Regions from separate parts of the Streptomyces sp. NPDC104814 genome, predicted to be linked through region 4. Evidence: riboswitches for the same ligand, from Rfam matches in the RefSeq annotation. Region 4 holds a riboswitch; each other region holds the start of a gene.
The links. A riboswitch is a leader RNA that binds a small molecule or an ion and turns the genes downstream of it on or off. The one in region 4 is predicted to bind cobalamin.
Positions count from the first base shown of each region.

Region 1: linked by a shared signal. The riboswitch ahead of ACZ64A_RS10360 (prenyltransferase/squalene oxidase repeat-containing protein) and the one ahead of ACZ64A_RS14400 (ribonucleoside-diphosphate reductase subunit alpha) in region 4 are both predicted to bind cobalamin.
Region 2: linked by a shared signal. The riboswitch ahead of ACZ64A_RS28140 (CbtB domain-containing protein) and the one ahead of ACZ64A_RS14400 (ribonucleoside-diphosphate reductase subunit alpha) in region 4 are both predicted to bind cobalamin.
Region 3: linked by a shared signal. The riboswitch ahead of ACZ64A_RS12785 (cobalamin biosynthesis protein) and the one ahead of ACZ64A_RS14400 (ribonucleoside-diphosphate reductase subunit alpha) in region 4 are both predicted to bind cobalamin.

Region 1 covers NZ_JBVJOL010000002.1:393,840-398,136, reverse strand. The annotation lists gene ACZ64A_RS10370 (glycosyltransferase family 4 protein) at 1-597, opposite strand, end outside; gene ACZ64A_RS10365 (TetR family transcriptional regulator) at 805-1,419, shown strand; cobalamin riboswitch at 1,479-1,600, shown strand; gene ACZ64A_RS10360 (prenyltransferase/squalene oxidase repeat-containing protein) at 1,689-2,891, shown strand; gene ACZ64A_RS10355 (SCO2322 family protein) at 2,888-3,529, shown strand; gene ACZ64A_RS10350 (energy-coupling factor transporter transmembrane component T) at 3,522-4,297, shown strand, end outside.
Region 2 covers NZ_JBVJOL010000009.1:344,504-348,800, reverse strand. The annotation lists gene ACZ64A_RS28155 (histidine phosphatase family protein) at 270-860, shown strand; gene ACZ64A_RS28150 (hypothetical protein) at 869-1,207, opposite strand; gene ACZ64A_RS28145 (CbtA family protein) at 1,356-2,108, opposite strand; gene ACZ64A_RS28140 (CbtB domain-containing protein) at 2,130-2,351, opposite strand; cobalamin riboswitch at 2,387-2,530, opposite strand; gene ACZ64A_RS28135 (SUKH-4 family immunity protein) at 3,259-3,822, shown strand.
Region 3 covers NZ_JBVJOL010000002.1:942,648-946,944, forward strand. The annotation lists gene cobN (cobaltochelatase subunit CobN) at 1-420, opposite strand, end outside; gene ACZ64A_RS12780 (cobyric acid synthase) at 417-1,925, opposite strand; gene ACZ64A_RS12785 (cobalamin biosynthesis protein) at 1,922-2,863, opposite strand; cobalamin riboswitch at 2,970-3,135, opposite strand; gene ACZ64A_RS12790 (hypothetical protein) at 3,242-3,463, opposite strand; gene ACZ64A_RS12795 (inorganic phosphate transporter) at 3,498-4,297, opposite strand, start outside.
Region 4 covers NZ_JBVJOL010000003.1:282,904-287,200, forward strand. The annotation lists gene ACZ64A_RS14400 (ribonucleoside-diphosphate reductase subunit alpha) at 1-2,040, opposite strand, end outside; cobalamin riboswitch at 2,164-2,288, opposite strand; gene ACZ64A_RS14405 (GNAT family N-acetyltransferase) at 2,341-2,847, opposite strand; gene mctP (monocarboxylate uptake permease MctP) at 2,921-4,297, opposite strand, start outside.

The sequences.
Region 1 (4,297 bases), on a different contig from region 4:
GACGCGCTTCTGCATGCGGGTGAACGCGTACCAGCGGCGCACCGAGCAGCGGCGCTGCCAGGTCCCGGCGGCGTCCAGCTCCAGCTGCCGGTCGACGGTGATGGGGTGGTGGATGGTCGTCACCAGCGGTGCGCCGAGGTCGCCCAACAGGCCGTAGCCGAGGGTCTGGTTGTCGTGGACGACGTCGAAGTCGCCGCGCCGGGCGCGCAGATGACGGCGGGCGCGCAGGGAGAACGTCAGTGGCTCGGGGAAGCCGCCGGTCCACATGGTGCCGACCTCGAGGGCGTCGATCCAGTCCCGGTACTCGTCCCGCTTCGGGGTGCGGAAGGGGTCGGGCTGGCGGTACAGGTCGAGGCTGGGCAGCTCGGTCAGGCGCAGTGCGTCGAAGCCCTCGTCCAGCACGGGGTAGGGCTGCGCGCCGATGACCTCCACCCGGTGGCCGAGGCGGGCCAGTTCGCGCGAGAGGTGGCGGACGTAGACGCCCTGACCGCCGCAGAACGGGTTCCCTTTGTAGGTCAGGAGCGCGATGTCGAGCGGTCGCCCGCCGTCCGCGGCGAGGTCCTCACGGGACCCCGTCCGACTGGCCTCAGCGGTCACTCCGGGCCCCTCTCTGCCTGCTCCGTCCCGCGAGATTACGCCGGGACGCTAATCTAGAACAAGTTTCAGACTTGATCGTTCAGGAGGCTCTGAATCTACCGGCAGGTAGCGGCGCTGTGAGCAGTGGATCAGGTGATTCACACCACGGGTGCGCGGCTGCCATGCTGACCGAACGCACGCCCTCACCGAGTGTCACGGACGGGACCCATGCCTGCGCACGTCAGTTCCCCGAGCCCCTCCCCGCTCACCGAGCGGCAGGAGGAGCGGCGCCGCCGCATCCTGCGCGCGAGCGCGCAGTTGGCCGGCCGGGGCGGGTTCGACGCCGTGCAGATGCGGGAGGTCGCGGAGGCCTCGCAGGTGGCCCTGGGCACGCTGTACCGCTACTTCCCCTCCAAGATCCATCTGCTGGTCGCGACCATGCAGGACCAGCTCGACCACATGCACGGCACGCTCCGCAAGAAGCCGCCGGCCGGCGAGACGGCGGCGGAGCGGGTCGCGGAGACCCTGATGCGTGCCTTCCGCGGCCTGCAGCGCGAGCCGCACCTGGCGGACGCGATGGTCCGCGCCGTGACCTTCGCCGACCGCAGCGTCTCCCCCGAGGTCGACCAGGTCTCCCGCCGCACGACGGCGATCATCCTGGACGCGATGGGCACCGCGGACCCGACCCCCGCCCAGCTCTCCGCGGTCCGCGTCATCGAACACACCTGGCACGCGGCCCTGATCACCTGGCTCTCGGGCCGCGCCTCCATCGCCCAGGTGACCCTCGACATCGAAACGGTGTGCCGGCTCATCGACCTGACGGAGGAGGAGCGCGGCGCGTGACGCCCCCCAGGCCGCCGGAGCGCCCACCCCTGCGGCGGCGTTCCTACGGCCCGGTAAAGTAGCGCCGTCGTCATCACACCCGTACAGGGGGAAGCCGGTGCAAATCCGGCGCTGACCCCGCAACCGTGAGCCGCCCCGTGGGGTGGCGAGCCGGATCGCCCGGTGCGGACGTGAACGGCTCACGCACCGTCGAGGTCTACGGAGCCGAGCCGCCCGGGATCCTCCCGTGCTGCCCGGCTCCGCCGTACAGGGAGAGGCAGCCGCCGATCATGAACATTCGTCACAGCGCCGCGGTCGTGGCCGCCGTCGCCGTGCTCGGCGGTGCCGCCGCGCCCGCCGTGGCCGCGTCGCCCGCCCCGTCCCCGTCGCAGGCACTGCCCTCCGGGCTGTACGGCACCGCCGACCCGACGTACGACGGCGTGTGGCGCCAGTCGCTCGCGCTGCTCGCGCAGCACACCGTCGGCGTCGAGCCCGCCGCCAAGGCCGTGGACTGGCTGACCGGACAGCAGTGCGCGAGCGGCGCGTTCGCCCCCTTCCGCGCCGAGCCGGCCAAGCCGTGCGACGCGAAGACGATGGTCGACACCAACCAGACCGCCGCCGCCGTGCAGGCCCTCACCGCGCTCGGCGGCCACGACGCCGTCGTCACCAAGGCGCTCGCCTGGCTGAAGTCCGTGCAGAACAAGGACGGCGGCTGGGGCTACGTCGCCGGCGGGGCCAGCGACACCAACTCCACCTCCGTCGTCGTCGGCGCCCTCGCCGCGGCCGGGGAGAAGCCGCAGAGCGTCACCAAGGACGGCAAGTCGCCCGCCGACGCCCTGCTGAAGCTCGCCCTGCCCTGCGCCGAGGGCGGCGCCTTCGCCTTCCAGCCCGACAAGTCCGGCAAGCTCGCCGCCAACGCCGACGCGACCGCCGCCGGTGTCGTCGGGCTGCTGGGCAAGGGCCTGGTGACGGGCGCGGGTGCCCAGGCCGAAGCGGTCTGCAAGGACGGGCACACCCCGGCGCAGGCCGCCGCCAACGGCGCGGCCTACCTGGCGAAGACGATGGCGAAGGACGGTCACCTGACCTCGGCCATGCCGGGCGCCACCGCGCAGCCCGACTACGGCAACACCGCCGACGCGGTCGTCGCGCTCGCCGCGCAGGGCGGCGCCGCGCAGGCCGCGAAACCGCTGGCGTGGCTGGAGCAGAACAGCGCGGGCTGGGCGAAGCAGAGCGGTCCCGCCGCCTACGCCCAGCTGATCTTCGCCGCCCACACCGCGGGCGCCGACCCGCGCCACTTCGGCGGCCAGGACCTCGTCGCCGCCCTGAACGCGACGGGCCCTGCCCCGCAGACCGCGGCGCAGGAGAGCACGAAGAAGGACGAGAAGAAGGACGACGACTCGCCCTTCGGTGTGTGGTGGTTCGTCGGTGTCTGCCTCGTCGCGGGTATCGGCGCCGGCTTCCTGATCAGCGGCCGGAAGGGCCGCACCAAGTGATCCGCCGCGCCGCCCTGTTGTGCCTGGCCCTGCTGCTGCCCCTGATAGCGGCGGGCCAGGCGCGCGCCGTCGGCTACCGCTACTGGTCGTTCTGGGAGCGCGACGGTTCCGCGTGGACGTACGCCACGCAGGGACCGTCCACCGCCCGCCCGGCCGACGGTGCCGTGCAGGGGTTCCGGTTCGCGGTGAGCGAGGACTCCGGCGACGCCCGGAAGCCGCGCGGCGCCGCCGACTTCGCCGCGATCTGCGCGCACACCCCGCGCCAGGACGGCACCAAGCGGGTGGCGCTGGTCGTCGACTTCGGTACGGCCGCCGACGCCCCCGCCGGCGAGAGGCCGCCGGCCGCCCGTACGGCCTGCGCCCGGGTGCCCGAGGACGCGACGACCGCCGAGGCCCTGGCCGCGGTCGCCAAGCCCCTGCGCTACGACACCAACGCCCTGCTGTGCGCGATCGCCGGGTATCCGCAGCACGGCTGCGGGGAGCAGGTCTCCGGCAAGGCGCCCGCCACGGGCACCCCGTCGGCGGCGCCCCGGGCGAAGGACGACGGCGGCCCGTCGGTGGGCCTGATCGCGGGCGGCGCGGCCGTCGTCGCCCTGGGCGCTGCGGCGGTGTGGCAGGCGCGGCGGCGGCGTGCGTAGTCACCGTGGGCCCGCCACCGTGCACCCCGGCGCCTGGTGGCTGTGGGCCCTCGGCCTCGGCACCGCCGCCACCCGCACCACCAACCCGCTGCTGCTCGCCCTGCTCGTCGCGGTCTCCGCGTACGTCGTGACGACCTGCCGACCGGACGTGCCCGGGGCCCGCTCCTACGCCGCGTTCCTGAAGCTGGCCCTGGCCGTGCTGGTCGTCCGCCTCTTCTTCGCGGTCGTCCTCGGCTCCCCGATCCCGGGCACACACGTCGTCGTCACCCTTCCCGAAGTGCCGCTGCCGCACTGGGCGCAGGGCATCCGCCTCGGTGGCCGGGTCACCGCCGAGGGCCTGCTGTTCGCCGTGTACGACGGGCTGCGGCTGGCCGCCCTGCTGGTCTGCGTCGGCGCCGCGAACGCGCTCGCCGACCCGCACCGGCTGCTGAAGTCCCTGCCGGGCGCGCTGTACGAGACGGGGGTCGCCGTCGTCGTCGCGCTGACCTTCGCCCCGCATCTGATCGCCGACGCGCAGCGCCTGCGGGCCGCCCGCCGTTTGCGCGGCCGCCCGGACCGCGGGCTGCGCGGGCTGCTCCAGGTGGCCCTGCCGGTGCTGGAGGGCGCGCTGGAGCGGTCGGTGGCGCTGGCCGCCGCGATGGACGCCCGCGGTTACGGCCGCAGCGCCGACGTACCCGCACCGGTGCGCCGTACGACGGCCGTGCTCACCCTCGGCGGGCTGCTCGGCGTGTGCGCCGGCACGTACGGGCTGCTCACCGCCGACGGTGA
Region 2 (4,297 bases), on a different contig from region 4:
CGGCCGTCAGCAACAGCCGGGGGGGCCACGTCGGGATGGACGCCGTTGCGGATGAGCATGGCATCGCGCAGGGTCCCGGGGCCGCGTCACCCACAGGATCTGCTGCGCGGACGACCACGCACTCCAGGGCGTCCTGCATGATGGCACGCGGAAGCCGCCGCGCGAGGCCGGCCATGGCTCTGCGCATTGCGGGGTCGCCGGTCTCGCTTCGCAGGCACATCACCGCAGTGGAAAACCAGACCCATGACACCGACAGGAGGAGCAGCCGCGTGACCAGCCGCGTTGCCTTCGTCTCGCCCGCCATGTGCCGGTCGCTGCGGCAGGCCCGTTTCTACGACGGAGACTCCATCGACGACATCGGCGCGGCCCGTGCCCGTGAGGCCGCCGGGTCACTGCCCGCGCCTGCGCGTGTCCTCATCTCCCCGAGTGTGCGCTGCCGGGACACGGCGGCTGCCCTCGGCTTCGATGGCGTGGAGTCGCCAGAGCTGGGCGGCCTGGACGTGGGCCGCTGGCAGGGCCACACACTGGATGCGGTGGGGGCTGCCGAACCGGAAGCCGTGGCCCTCTGGCTCGCCGATCCGCGCAGCGCACCCCACGGGGGTGAGTCCGTACATGCCCTGTGCCAGAGGGTCGCGCAGTGGCTGGAGGAAGCGCGAGCTGTCGAGGGTCGCACGCTCGCGGTCGTCGAGCCGGAGGTGGTGCGGGCTGCTGTCACAGCGGCGTTGGGGATATCCGCCACGGTCTTCTGGCGCCTCGACGTTCCGCCGCTGACGGTGACCGAACTCAGTGGACGGGCCGGGCGCTGGAATCTGCGGCTGGGACAACCCCTGGCCGTGCGTGACGTCGATGAGAACCTGTGACCGGTTGTTCAGGACGTCGAATCCCGGTGGCGACGCAGCAGCGCCGCCAACTCGCAGCGCAGGCAGGAGTTGTCGGTGTTCTTCTGGGTGGCCCGTTCTTCGCGGCACCTCGTCGAAGGCGTGTGGACCTGCTGCTCGCAGCCCTCTCCTTGTGCAGCTACCAGTGCCTCCAGGTCGTGAAGGAGCTCTTCGGTGCGTTTGGCTTGCTGGCCGAGGACCCGGACCCGGGCGCTCTGCCCGCCGATCTGCCGTCGGCTGGCGATCAGTTGGTCGTATTCCTCCAGGGTGAGGGCGACCGCCTGGCGGCCACCGTGGGTTATGTGGCGCGGCTGGGGGGTTCTGGCCACTCGGCTCCTCCGCTCCTGGACTGAGTGGTCCGCATCTGGTCGAGCTGCCTGTCAGTGCCGTTCGTGTGGCTGGGTGTGCTTCGGTGCCCGGGGAACGCCAGAGGGCCCCCGGATGGTTCCGAAGGGGCCCTCTGTTGTCTGGAAGGAATCAGTGCGCGGCCGGAACCACGCGGCCGCTCGCGGCCGTTGCCGGCTTGGGGTTCAACAGGCGTTCCGCCAGTTCACCGAAGAGCAGGCCGAAACCTGTCCACAGACTCAGCTGGATCGCCAGGGCCGAGAGCCGGAACCGCCAGAGCAAGGTGGCCGGGAAGTCTTTCGGCACCTCGTTGATGACAGGCAGGAACTGGTAGGCCAGGCCGATCACGACGGCGAAGGCCGCCACCGCGACCACCGTCGCCCACCAGGTGCCCAGGCCGGGCGCCAGGCGCTTGCCCAGGAGGGTGGCGGCGACCGCGAGGAGGACGCTGAGCAGCATCATCAGGAAGTACAGCGTGGTCCGCTTGCTGATGGTGTCGGGATCGCCGACCGACGGCGGGTTCGCCGGATACTTCAGGAAAGGCACGACATAGACGGCGAGCAGAGCGCAGCCGGACAGCAGCAGCGCCGTCGCCCGCGGGCTGAAGCGGCCCACGCGGCCCAGGGCGAAGCAGTAGGCGAGAGCGGCGATGCCGCCGAAGGCGACGCCGTACACGAGGACGCCGGTGGCGAGGCCGGCGGTGGATTGCAGGGAGCGGGAGACGACCTCCATCTCGTGCTCGTGGGAGTGCGCCGCCTCGAAGCTGATCGCCTTGTCGACGTTCGGCTCACCGAGGAGGTAGGCGACGAGGAGGGCGAACACGCCGGCCGCGAGACCGGCGAGCATGCCCCGCACGAGGAGGTTTCTTACCGATGCGGAGTTCATGGGAGTCGGGCGCCCCTCGCGTCAGTGGCAGGGGAAGCCGAGCAGGTGGCGGGCGTCGTGTACCCACTCGTGGACGTCCGTGCCGTTGAACACGGAGGTGGCGCCCTGCTCGGCGCCGACAAAGTACAGCAGGACCAGCATCAGGATGCCGAAGAAGACCGCCCAGGGAGCTATCGCCTTCAGCGGCAGCTTCGCGGGGATGGCGGGAGTGGTGGCTGTCGGCTGGGCGACGGTCTGCGCCATGGCAGAACCTCCTCTGGGAGTTCGCGTCCCATCTCGGTGGTGCACTGGACGACGGCCACGGGTCTGACTCACCGGACACCTGCGGTGTCTGGCACACAGTGGCGCGACCGTGCCGGATTCCCACCGGCTTCCGTCTCGCCGTCGTCGATATCGGACAGACCGTACCGCGTGACACGAGCACGGCCAAGACCGCCTCAGCCTGCGTGATCTTCCTCTCGCAGCGGGCGGGGCGGAACGGGTCTCATGGGAAAAGGGTTCGAACCAGCCTTCTCACCGAGCTGCACAGGTATTCCTCGCGATCTCGTCCGCCGGGCGCCCGAAGAACACCTCGAACCACTCCAGTGCCTTGGTCCGGTCACTCACGCACATGACGCTGTACAAGTCCACTCGGGTCGCTTCTCACCGCCGTGTCGGAAGTTTTCCACTGGCGCCGCGTCCTCGAAGGGGACATGGACGACGTCGGGGCGAGCGAAGTAGCGCCTTGTGTGGGCGCCGACGGCGAAGACCCCCTCCCCGGCACCCACGAGCGTCAGCGTCTCCTTGAACGCATCGCCGACGGACCGAGTGCGATCGGTCTCCCAGCGGGTGTCCGGCGCGGCGCCCGGTCCTGGCGCAGGGCTTCCGGCAGCGTCGGAGAGGTGCGGAAACGGGCCCGGCGTCGGCAACCGGCCGCGGGTGCGGGCCGTCGACGGCACCTGGGGGCGGGTGTTCACCGCGCCGATGGCCCATCCGCCGCGATCCGGCTCCCGGCCTGGGCCGCCGGGCAGGGCCGACGCCGATGAGGACTTCGGCCGGGCGGTCTCGGTGGACTCCCGGATCGTGCGGCTCACCAGCGTGCGGTCGGGTCCCGCACAATGGGGTCGCCCGATGTCCGTCCCGACCGAAACTGCGGAATTCCATGAGCCCTTTGATCGACCGGACTCGAATGGAGTCGGTCTTCAGCGCCGATGATCTGGTCGCTCTGGACGACGGTGTGCTGGCTGCCGTCGCGCATGAGCCGACCAGGATCTTCCTGCGCGAGGTCGGGCTGCCGGACCAGGTGGGCTGGTTCGAGTGGGACCGGTTCCTTCTCGACGGTGACCTGCGGATCGGCGGTGAGGCGTGGCAGGCCGTCGCGGAGAAGTACCCGAACTGCGCATTCGACATGTCGGCCTGGCTGACGCTCGGAGGGATCGCCCTTGACGACGTCATCGTCGATACCGCCACCGGCATCGTGTACTGCGTGCCGGAGGAAGGTGCGCCGCACCTGCTCAACAGCAGCATCGACGCCCTGGCGTACTTCCTGCACGCCCTGGAGGAGGAAAGGCCGGAGTACGACGCCGAGGCCGGCACCGACGAGGGTGTCGACCCCGAGGGAGCCGCGGACAGGCTTTCGCATCGGATGCGCCAAGCCGATCCCGCCGCCCTGCAAAATCCCGAATCGTCCTGGTTCGCGGTGCTGCGGTATGTGCGCAACCTTCTGCGGGGCTAGGGGGCTTGGTTGACGGGTGGTCTGCCGCCTCGGCTGCCGCGTCGCAGACACGATGGCCGCGTCGGTCCACCGGGACGGGGGGCGCGGCGCGGATGCCGCGTCGGCGCAGGTGTTCGCGGATCGAGCGGGACGAAAACGCTACTCTCCGAGCCGAGACCCGCGGCGTCTCTGGAGCCCATTTCCTCGGCGAGGTGGGCGGCAGCCGCCGGCTGCGCTCCGGCCCAGGTGGTCGCCAACGGTGGACTCGAAAGCGGGACTTCGCCGTGGAGCCAGTCCTCGTCCACGGTGATCATCGGCCGGTCGGGCCGGGTACAGCGTCCACGAGGACCGTCTCCTTTACGAAGCCGCATCCACCGACGGCGACGGGCGGGCGAGGCTGTGCAGCAGGTTGCCGAGCGCGGCGGTGAGGGTGGAGTGGCCGGCCTGGAACGTCACGCGGGGCCGTGTGCCGTACGTAAGCCGCTTTCTCCCGGCT
Region 3 (4,297 bases), on a different contig from region 4:
GCCGTACTCCGGCATCTTGTGCGGCTCCTCGAAGCCCTCACCCGTCAGCAGCACGGTGTCCGACAGGAACCGCGACAGCTCCAGCAGGTTCGCGGGGCCGCCCTCGACCAGGTACCGCAGCGCCTCGGCGACCACGCCGGCCGGCACGCTGGACTCGGCCATCAGCTCGGCGTCGGGCACGGCCTCGCCGCCCAGCAGTACGGTCGGCACCCCGGACGCCTTCAGCGCGGCGAGCCCGTCCTCCCAGGCCCGCTTGCCGCCCAGCAGGCGGACGACGGCCAGGTCCGCGCCGTCGAGCAGGCCCGGCAGCTCGGCGGCGACGTCCACCCGGGTGGGGTTGCCGATCCGGTAGTCCGCGCCGGAGGCCCGGGCCGCCAGCAGATCCGTGTCGGCGGTCGACAACAACAACACTGTGCTCATGCGGGCGCTCCCGGTGGAATGAAAGGCAGTCCTTGTGGCGCGCCGGACTCGATGAGCCGCCACAGCGCGTCCGTGTCCGCGTGCTGTTCGATCAGGTCGCCGAGCCGGTCGAGCTGCTCCTCGCGCAGCGCGGCGAAGGACGTGTCCGGCGCGGGCACGAAGCGGCGGCCCGCGGCGGCGGCCACCTCGCGCAGGAAGGCCCGCCGGAAGCCGTCCGACTCCAGCGAGCCGTGCCAGTGGGTGCCCCAGGTCTGGCCGACCCGGCAGCCGTCCAGGAAGGGTTCGCCGCCCTGGACGGTGGCCACGCCGTGGTGGATCTCGTAGCCGTCGACCCGCTCGCCGAGGGCTTCCCCGGCCGGCCGGGTGAGGGTCTTCTCGCGGGCGAACCGCACCCGCACGGGCAGGACGCCGAGCCCGTCGACCTCTCCGGCACGCGACTCGACGTCGTCCTCGATGTGCTCGCCGAGGAGCTGGAAGCCGCCGCAGATGCCGAGGACGGGCCGCTGCTCGGCCGCCCTGCGCACCAGGGCGTCGGCCAGACCCCGCTCGCGCAGCCACTGCAGGGCCCGCACGGTCCCGCGGGTGCCCGGGACCACCACCAGGTCGGCGTCGGCCAGCTCCTCCGGACGGTCCACGAACCGCACGACCACGCCGGGTTCGGCGGCGAGCGCGTCCACGTCGGTGAAGTTGGACATCAGCGGTATCGCGCAGACCGCGACCCGCAGCACGTCCTCGCCGAGGGGCGGGGAGACGGCCGACTCGCGGACGGTGCCGCGCAGGGACACCCTGAGGCCGTCCTCCTCGTCGATGCCGAGCCCGTGCCGGAAGGGCAGCACGCCGTAGGTGCGCCGCCCGGTCAGGCCGTGCAGCATGTCCAGGCCCGGCTCCAGCAGGGAGACGTCACCGCGGAACTTGTTCACCAGGAACCCGGCGACCAGCTCCTGGTCCTCGGGCGAGAGCAGGGCGACGGTGCCGAAGAAGGACGCGAAGACGCCCCCGCGGTCGATGTCGCCGACGACCAGGACGGGCAGCCGCGCACCCCGCGCGATGCCCATGTTCACGATGTCGGTCCGGCGCAGATTGATTTCGGCCGGCGAACCCGCCCCCTCGCAGATCACCGCGTCATACGTGCCCCGCAGCTCGGCCAGGCACTCCAGGACCGTGCCGAGCAGCCGCTGCTGGCGTCCGCCGTGGTAGCCGCGCGCGCTCATCTCACCCACCGGCTTGCCCAGCAGCACCACCTGACTGCTCTGCTCACCACCGGGCTTGAGCAGCACCGGGTTCATCAGCGCGGTCGGCTCGATCCGGCAGGCCTGGGCCTGCATGGCCTGCGCCCGTCCGATCTCGGCGCCCTCGCGGGTGACGAAGGAGTTCAGGGACATGTTCTGCGCCTTGAAGGGCGCCACCTTCACGCCCTGCCGCACCAGCCACCGGCAGATCCCGGCGGTCACGACGCTCTTTCCGGCGTCGGAGGTGGTGCCGGCGACGAGGAGACCGCCGTTCATCGATCACGCCCCTTCCCGATGAGGCGTGCGCCCGCGCACACGCCGAGCGCAAGCCAGCTCACGCGCCGGGACAGCCGTACCGCCCGGCGGATGTCGTGGGTTCGCACGGCGCGCCCCCGCGCGTTCAGCACGGGCCGGTGCTCCACCCGCCCGCCGTACGACAGCGTTCCGCCCAGCCGCACGCCGAGCGCGCCCGCGAAGGAGGCCTCCACGGGGCCCGCGTTGGGGCTGGGGTGTTTCACCGCGTCCGTTCGCCAGGCCCGTACGGCACCGCGCCGGTCCGGGCCGGTGAGCACGGCGAGGGCGGCGGTCAGCCGGGCTCCCGGCCAGCCGGCCACGTCGTCCAGCCGGGCGGAGGCCCAGCCGAAGCGCCGCAGCCGCGGCGACTTGTGACCGACCATCGCGTCCAGGGTGTTGACGGCCCGGAAGCCGAGCAGCCCGGGGACGCCGCCGACGGCGCCCCACACCAGGGCGCCCACGACGGCGTCGGAGGTGTTCTCGGCGACCGACTCGACCACGGCCCGGGCGATCCCGTCGGCGTCCAGCGCCTGCGGGTCCCGGCCGCACAGATGGGGCAGCCGGGCCCGGGCCGCCTTCACGTCCCCGGCTTCCAGGGCGCGTCCGATGGCGCGGGCCTCGCGAGCGAGCGAGGTCCCCCCGACCACGGACCAGGTGGCGGCGGCGGTCAGCGCGATCGAGGCGGCGGGGGAGCGGCGCACGCAGCGGGCGGCGGCGGCCCCGAGGGCGACGGCGCCGCCGGCGCAGACGGCGGTGTGCAGGGTGCCCCAGCCGCGGTGGTCGCGCCACAGGGTGCGCTCGACGGCGCCCGCGGCCCGTCCGAACACGGCGACCGGGTGCCCGCGGCGCGGATCACCGAGGAGGAGGTCGCCGAGGAGGCCGGCGGCGGCGCCGTACGCGAAGACGCGTTCGGCTCGCACGGGGCTCAGCCGGCCGTGGGGTCGGGCTGGGCGTCGCTGATGGGCCTGGTCCTCAACCGGCAGCCGCACATGGCGTCATGTCCTCACTCAGGGTGTCCGCGCCCTGGTTCGAAGGAGATCGGCGGTGAGAGTTCCTGGCTCCCGGGGTTGCTCAACCCCGGTGACAGTGGCGGGACCGCGCCGGACTTCCACCGGCTTCCTCTCCTGCACGCCGCAACTTGGCCCCGGCAGTCCACCACGGCTGTTCGGGGACCGTCAACTTGCCCTTGACCTGGGGCGGAGGAGTGTGGGCAGGCCCACACACGGATGACCTGCCAGGTCACACGACGGAACGCGGGGTGCCGCTCGGGCACCCCGCGTCCTGTGTGGTGAGGCCGGTCAGGCGACGATCAGGCTGATGCCGTACGCCACCGCCGCCGCGCACGCCGCGAAGCAGGCGTACGCGCCGGTGACCGCGAGGGCGGCCGAGCCGCCCTGGGCCTGGGCCCGCTCGCGGCGGGACAGACCCATGATGCCGAGGGTGAACAGGGCCACCAGACCCACGGTGACCACGAGGCTGACACCGAAGACGGAACCGAGGGCCGCCCAGTCGATCTTCATGCTGCTTCTCTTCCTTCGTACCCGAAAGCGGCGGTCAGACGGCCGGGGCCGGGTTCGCGGTGGCCGGCTGCTCCGCCGTCGCGACGGCCGGAGCGGGGATGGTGGCCATCAGGTCGTCCGTGACGGCCGGGCCGGCGACCGGGGGCGGGGTCACGGCGGCCATCGCGGTGGTGACCACGCCGGCCGGCTCCTCGTCCACGGCGTTGACGTTGGTGTGGTCGACCACCTCGCGGCGGGAGACCTTCCAGATGCCGAAGCTGGCGGACACCAGGAAGACGGCGACCAGTGCGGTGCCCCAGGCGCCGAAGCCGGTGACGTACTCGGCGAGCGCGCCGACCAGCGCGGCGGCCGGCAGGGTCAGGCCCCAGGCGATGAACATGCGGGTCGCGGTCGACCAGCGCACCACACCGCCCTTGCGGCCCAGGCCCGCGCCCATCACGGAGCCGGAGACGACGTGCGTGGTGGACAGCGAGAAGCCGAGGTGGGAGGAGGCGAGGATGGCGGTGGCCGCGCTGGTCTGGGCGGCGAAGCCCTGCTGCGGCTGCATGTCCGTCAGGCCCTTGCCCATGGTGCGGATGATGCGCCAGCCGCCGATGTAGGTGCCGAGCGCGATGGCCAGGCCGGCCGAGAGGATCACCCAGGTGGGCGGGTCGGAGTCGGGCGCGATGGCGCCGCCGGCGACCAGGGCGAGGGTGATGATGCCCATCGTCTTCTGCGCGTCGTTGGTGCCGTGGGCGAGGGAGACCAGGCCCGCCGAGGCGATCTGGCCGGCCCGGAAGCCCTTGTCGGCCGCCTTGCCGTCGGCCTTCTTGCCGAGCGTGTACGACAGACGGG
Region 4 (4,297 bases):
CACGTCCTCGGGGATCCACGCGAAGTCCTGCACCGAGCCGCTCGACTCGCGCAGCGCCTCCCGGGTACGGGCGTCCCACACGCCGAGCTTCTTCAGGTCGGCGACCAGGTAGGAGTTCACCTGGAGGAACTCGCCGGACAGCGTCTCGCGCTTGAACAGGTTCGACACCTGCGGCTCGATGCACTCGTACACGCCCGCGATGGAGGCGATGGTCGCGGTCGGCGCGATGGCGAGCAGCAGGGAGTTGCGCATGCCCGTGTCGGCGATACGGCGGCGCAGCGCCGCCCAGCGCTCCGGCCAGGTCAGCTCCACGTCGTAGTGGTCGGGGTGCAGCACGCCCCGGGCGGTGCGGGTCTTCTCCCAGGCCGGCAGCGGGCCGTTGCGCTCGGCGAGGTCGGCGGACGCCTCGTACGCGGCGAGCATGATCCGCTCGGCGATCCGGGTGGACAGCGCCTTGGCCTCGGGGGAGTCGAACGGCAGCCGCAGCTTGAAGAAGACGTCCTGCAGACCCATCGCGCCCAGGCCCACCGGGCGCCACTTGGCGTTGGAGCGGCCCGCCTGCTCGGTCGGGTAGAAGTTGATGTCGACGACGCGGTCGAGGAAGGTGACGGCCGTGCGGACGGTGGCGTCCAGCCGCTCCCAGTCGATGTCCCCGTCGGCCACGAAGGCGCCGAGGTTGACCGAGCCGAGGTTGCACACCGCGGTCTCGCCGTCGTCCGTCACCTCCAGGATCTCCGTGCACAGGTTGGAGGAGTGCACGACGTGCCCGGGCAGGGCGGTCTGGTTGGCGGTGCGGTTGGCGGCGTCCTTGAAGGTCATCCAGCCGTTGCCGGTCTGCGCGAGGGTGCGCATCATGCGGCCGTACAGCTCACGCGCGGGCAGCGTCCGCTTCGCCAGCCCCGCGTCCTCCGCCTTGCGGTACGCGGCGTCGAACTCCTCGCCCCACAGGTCGACCAGCTCGGGCACGTCGGCCGGGGAGAACAGCGACCACTGCGCGTCGGCGTTCACCCGGCGCATGAACTCGTCCGGGATCCAGTGCGCGAGGTTCAGGTTGTGCGTACGGCGGGCGTCCTCACCGGTGTTGTCCCGCAGCTCCAGGAACTCCTCGATGTCGGAGTGCCAGGTCTCCAGGTACACCGCGGCCGCGCCCTTGCGCCGCCCGCCCTGGTTCACCGCGGCGACCGAGGCGTCCAGCGTCTTCAGGAACGGCACGATGCCGTTGGAGTGCCCGTTGGTACCGCGGATCAGCGAACCGCGGCTGCGGATACGGGAGTACGACAGACCGATGCCGCCGGCGTGCTTGGAGAGCCGGGCGACCTGGTGGTAGCGGTCGTAGATGGAGTCCAGCTCGTCCAGCGGGGAGTCGAGCAGATAGCAGGACGACATCTGGGGGTGCCGGGTGCCGGAGTTGAAGAGGGTGGGGGAGGAGGGCAGGTAGTCGAGGCGGCTCATGAGCCCGTAGAGCGCCGCGACCTCGTCCACGGAACGGACCGTGTCGTCCTCGGCGAGACCGCTCGCCACCCGCAGCAGGAAGTGCTGGGGCGTCTCGATCACCTTGCGGGTGATCGGGTGGCGCAGCAGGTAGCGGCTGTGCAGGGTGCGCAGGCCGAAGTAGCCGAACCGGTCGTCGGCGCCGGGGTCGACGAGGGCGTCGAGCCGCTCGGCGTGCAGCCGCACGAACGCGGCGGTCCGGTCGGCGACGAGCCCCTCGCGGTGCCCCACGGCGACCGACCCGGTGAACGACGTGACGCCCTGGGAGGCGGCCTCCGCGCGCACGGAGAGGGTGAGCAGACGGGCGGCCAGCCGCGAGTAGGCGGGGTCCTCGGAGATGAGCCCGGCTGCGGCCTCCGTGGCCAGCTCCCGCAGCTCCGCCTCGTCGGCGTGCGCCGAGCGGCCGCGCAGCGCGGCGGCGGCGACCCGGCCGGGGTCGGCGTCGGGGAGGTCGGCGGTCAGCTCGGTCAGGGTGCGCAGCAGGGCGGCACCGGGGCCGTCCTGGTCCCGTTGGACGGCTGAGGCCGGATCGGCTGGCGCGATGGTCACGTGGGGCTCTCCCTCGCTCGGCACGGGGCCTCGGCGAGGGCAGGGGGCAGCACACGAGCGCACGCGGCGTCGCGTCCACCGGCCCATTCCACGAGGCCCGGACGTCAGGGCACGCCGGCCGGGTGGCCGGGTGCACTGTCGGCAGGTCCTCGGACTGAACCAGCGTGCGCGAAGCACGCATGTACACCGTTGCGGGACAGTTCCGGATTCGCACCGGATTCCCCTGCGGCGACAGCGAGCATGAGCATACATCTAGTGCCGGGCTGTCGCGTCACCCCCAGATGTTGTGTTGCGCTGATCTCACAGCGTCAACGCGTAGGTGAGCAGCATGATGTCGTCGAGCTCGGGGAGCGGGTTCCAGTCCCGCTCGGGCGTACGGACGAAGCCCAGGCGTTCGTAGATGCGGTGCGCGGCGTGCATGGTCCGCTGCGTCGACAGCACGATCCGCCGGCAGCCCTCGACGGCCCGTGCCCGCTCGACGCAGGCCCGGACCAGCGCCTCCCCGGCGCCCCGGCCACGGGCCTCGCGGCCGACAGCGAGCATGCGGATCTCGGCCTCGCCGGGGCGGGCGATGTCGGCCATGGGACCGCCGTCCGGTACGAAGGTGACGCCGCCGAGGAGTTCGCCGTCCGCCGTGGCGACCAGCACCTCGGCCGCGGCTGCGCGCTTGGCGACGTCGCGCAGCTCACCCAGGTAGGCGTCGCTCTCGCCGAAGTCCAGGAGCCCGTCCAGGAGATAGGCCTGGGCGGTGATCTCACCGAGGGCGGCGTGTTCACGGGGTGCGACGGGCCGGATCACTATGTCCATGACGGCGAGTGTGCCCCACGGGTACGACGACGGGCCGCCGGTTTTTCACCGGCGGCCCGTGCGCTTGGGGTCCTCAGTGACCGGCGCCCGCCGTGGCCGGGGGGAGTTCGGCCTTGACGCCCGGGTCACCGGCGTCCGCCGTGTAGTCCTCCGGGCGCGTCTCGTCGACGCCGTCGGGGGCCTTGACGGCCTTCAGGACGACGGTGAGGACGACGGTCACCACGACGTTCAGGACGAACGCCGTGAGACCGATGTAGCCGATCTCGCCGATGCCGGGGATGTCCTTCGCGGAGCCGCCGAAGTGCTTCTGGCCCGGGTTGGTGGGCGACGGAACCCCGTAGGCGACGAGGGTGCCGTAGACCATGCCGACCGCCCAGCCCGCCAGCAGCGCCCAGCGGTGGAACCACCGCGTGAACAGGCCGCCGACCAGGGCCGGGAAGGTCTGCAGGATCCAGATGCCGCCCAGCAGCTGGAAGTTGATGGCGACCGTCTTGTCCATGGTGAGGACGAAGACCAGCGCGCCCACCTTCACCAGCAGGGAGACGATCTTGGAGACCTGGGCCTCCTGCTTCGGCGTGGCGTCCGGCTTGATGAAGTCCTTGTAGATGTTGCGCGTGAACAGGTTGGCCGCCGCGATGGACATGATGGCCGCCGGGACCAGCGCGCCGATGCCGATCGCCGCGAACGCGATGCCCGCGAACCAGTCCGGGAACATGTCCTCGAACAGCTGCGGGATGGCCAGCTGGCCGTTCTGCACCTTGATGCCGGCCGCGATCGCCATGAAACCGAGCAGCGCGAGCAGGCCCAGCATCAGGGAGTACAGCGGCAGGATCGTGGTGTTGCGCCGGATCACCTCACGGCTCTTGGACGACAGCGTCGCGGTGATCGAGTGCGGGTACATGAACAGCGCGAGCGCGGAGCCCAGGGCCAGGGTGGCGTACGTCCACTGCTGGGCCTCACCCGGGACCAGCGCGCCGCGCGGCTTGTGCGTCTTCGGGTTGACCTGGCTGAACGCGTGGGCCGCCTTGGCGAAGATGTCGTCGAAGCCGCCCAGCTTGATCGGGATGTAGATGATCGCCACCGCGATGACGATGTAGATCAGCGCGTCCTTCACGAACGCGATCAGCGCGGGGGCCCGCAGCCCGGACGAGTACGTGTACGCCGCCAGCACGCCGAACGCGATCAGCAGCGGCAGGTCCTTGACGAACCAGTTGGTGTTCTCGCCGCCGCCGACGCCCATCACGTCCAGCACGGCCTGGATGCCGACGAGCTGGAGCGCGATGTACGGCATCGTTGCCAGGATGCCGGTCAGCGCCACCGCCAGCGACAGCCCCTTGGAGCCGAAGCGGCCGCGCACGAAGTCCGAGGTCGTCACGTACCCGTGCTTGTGCGACACCGACCACAGCCGGGGCAGGAACATGAAGATCAGCGGATAGACGAGGATCGTGTA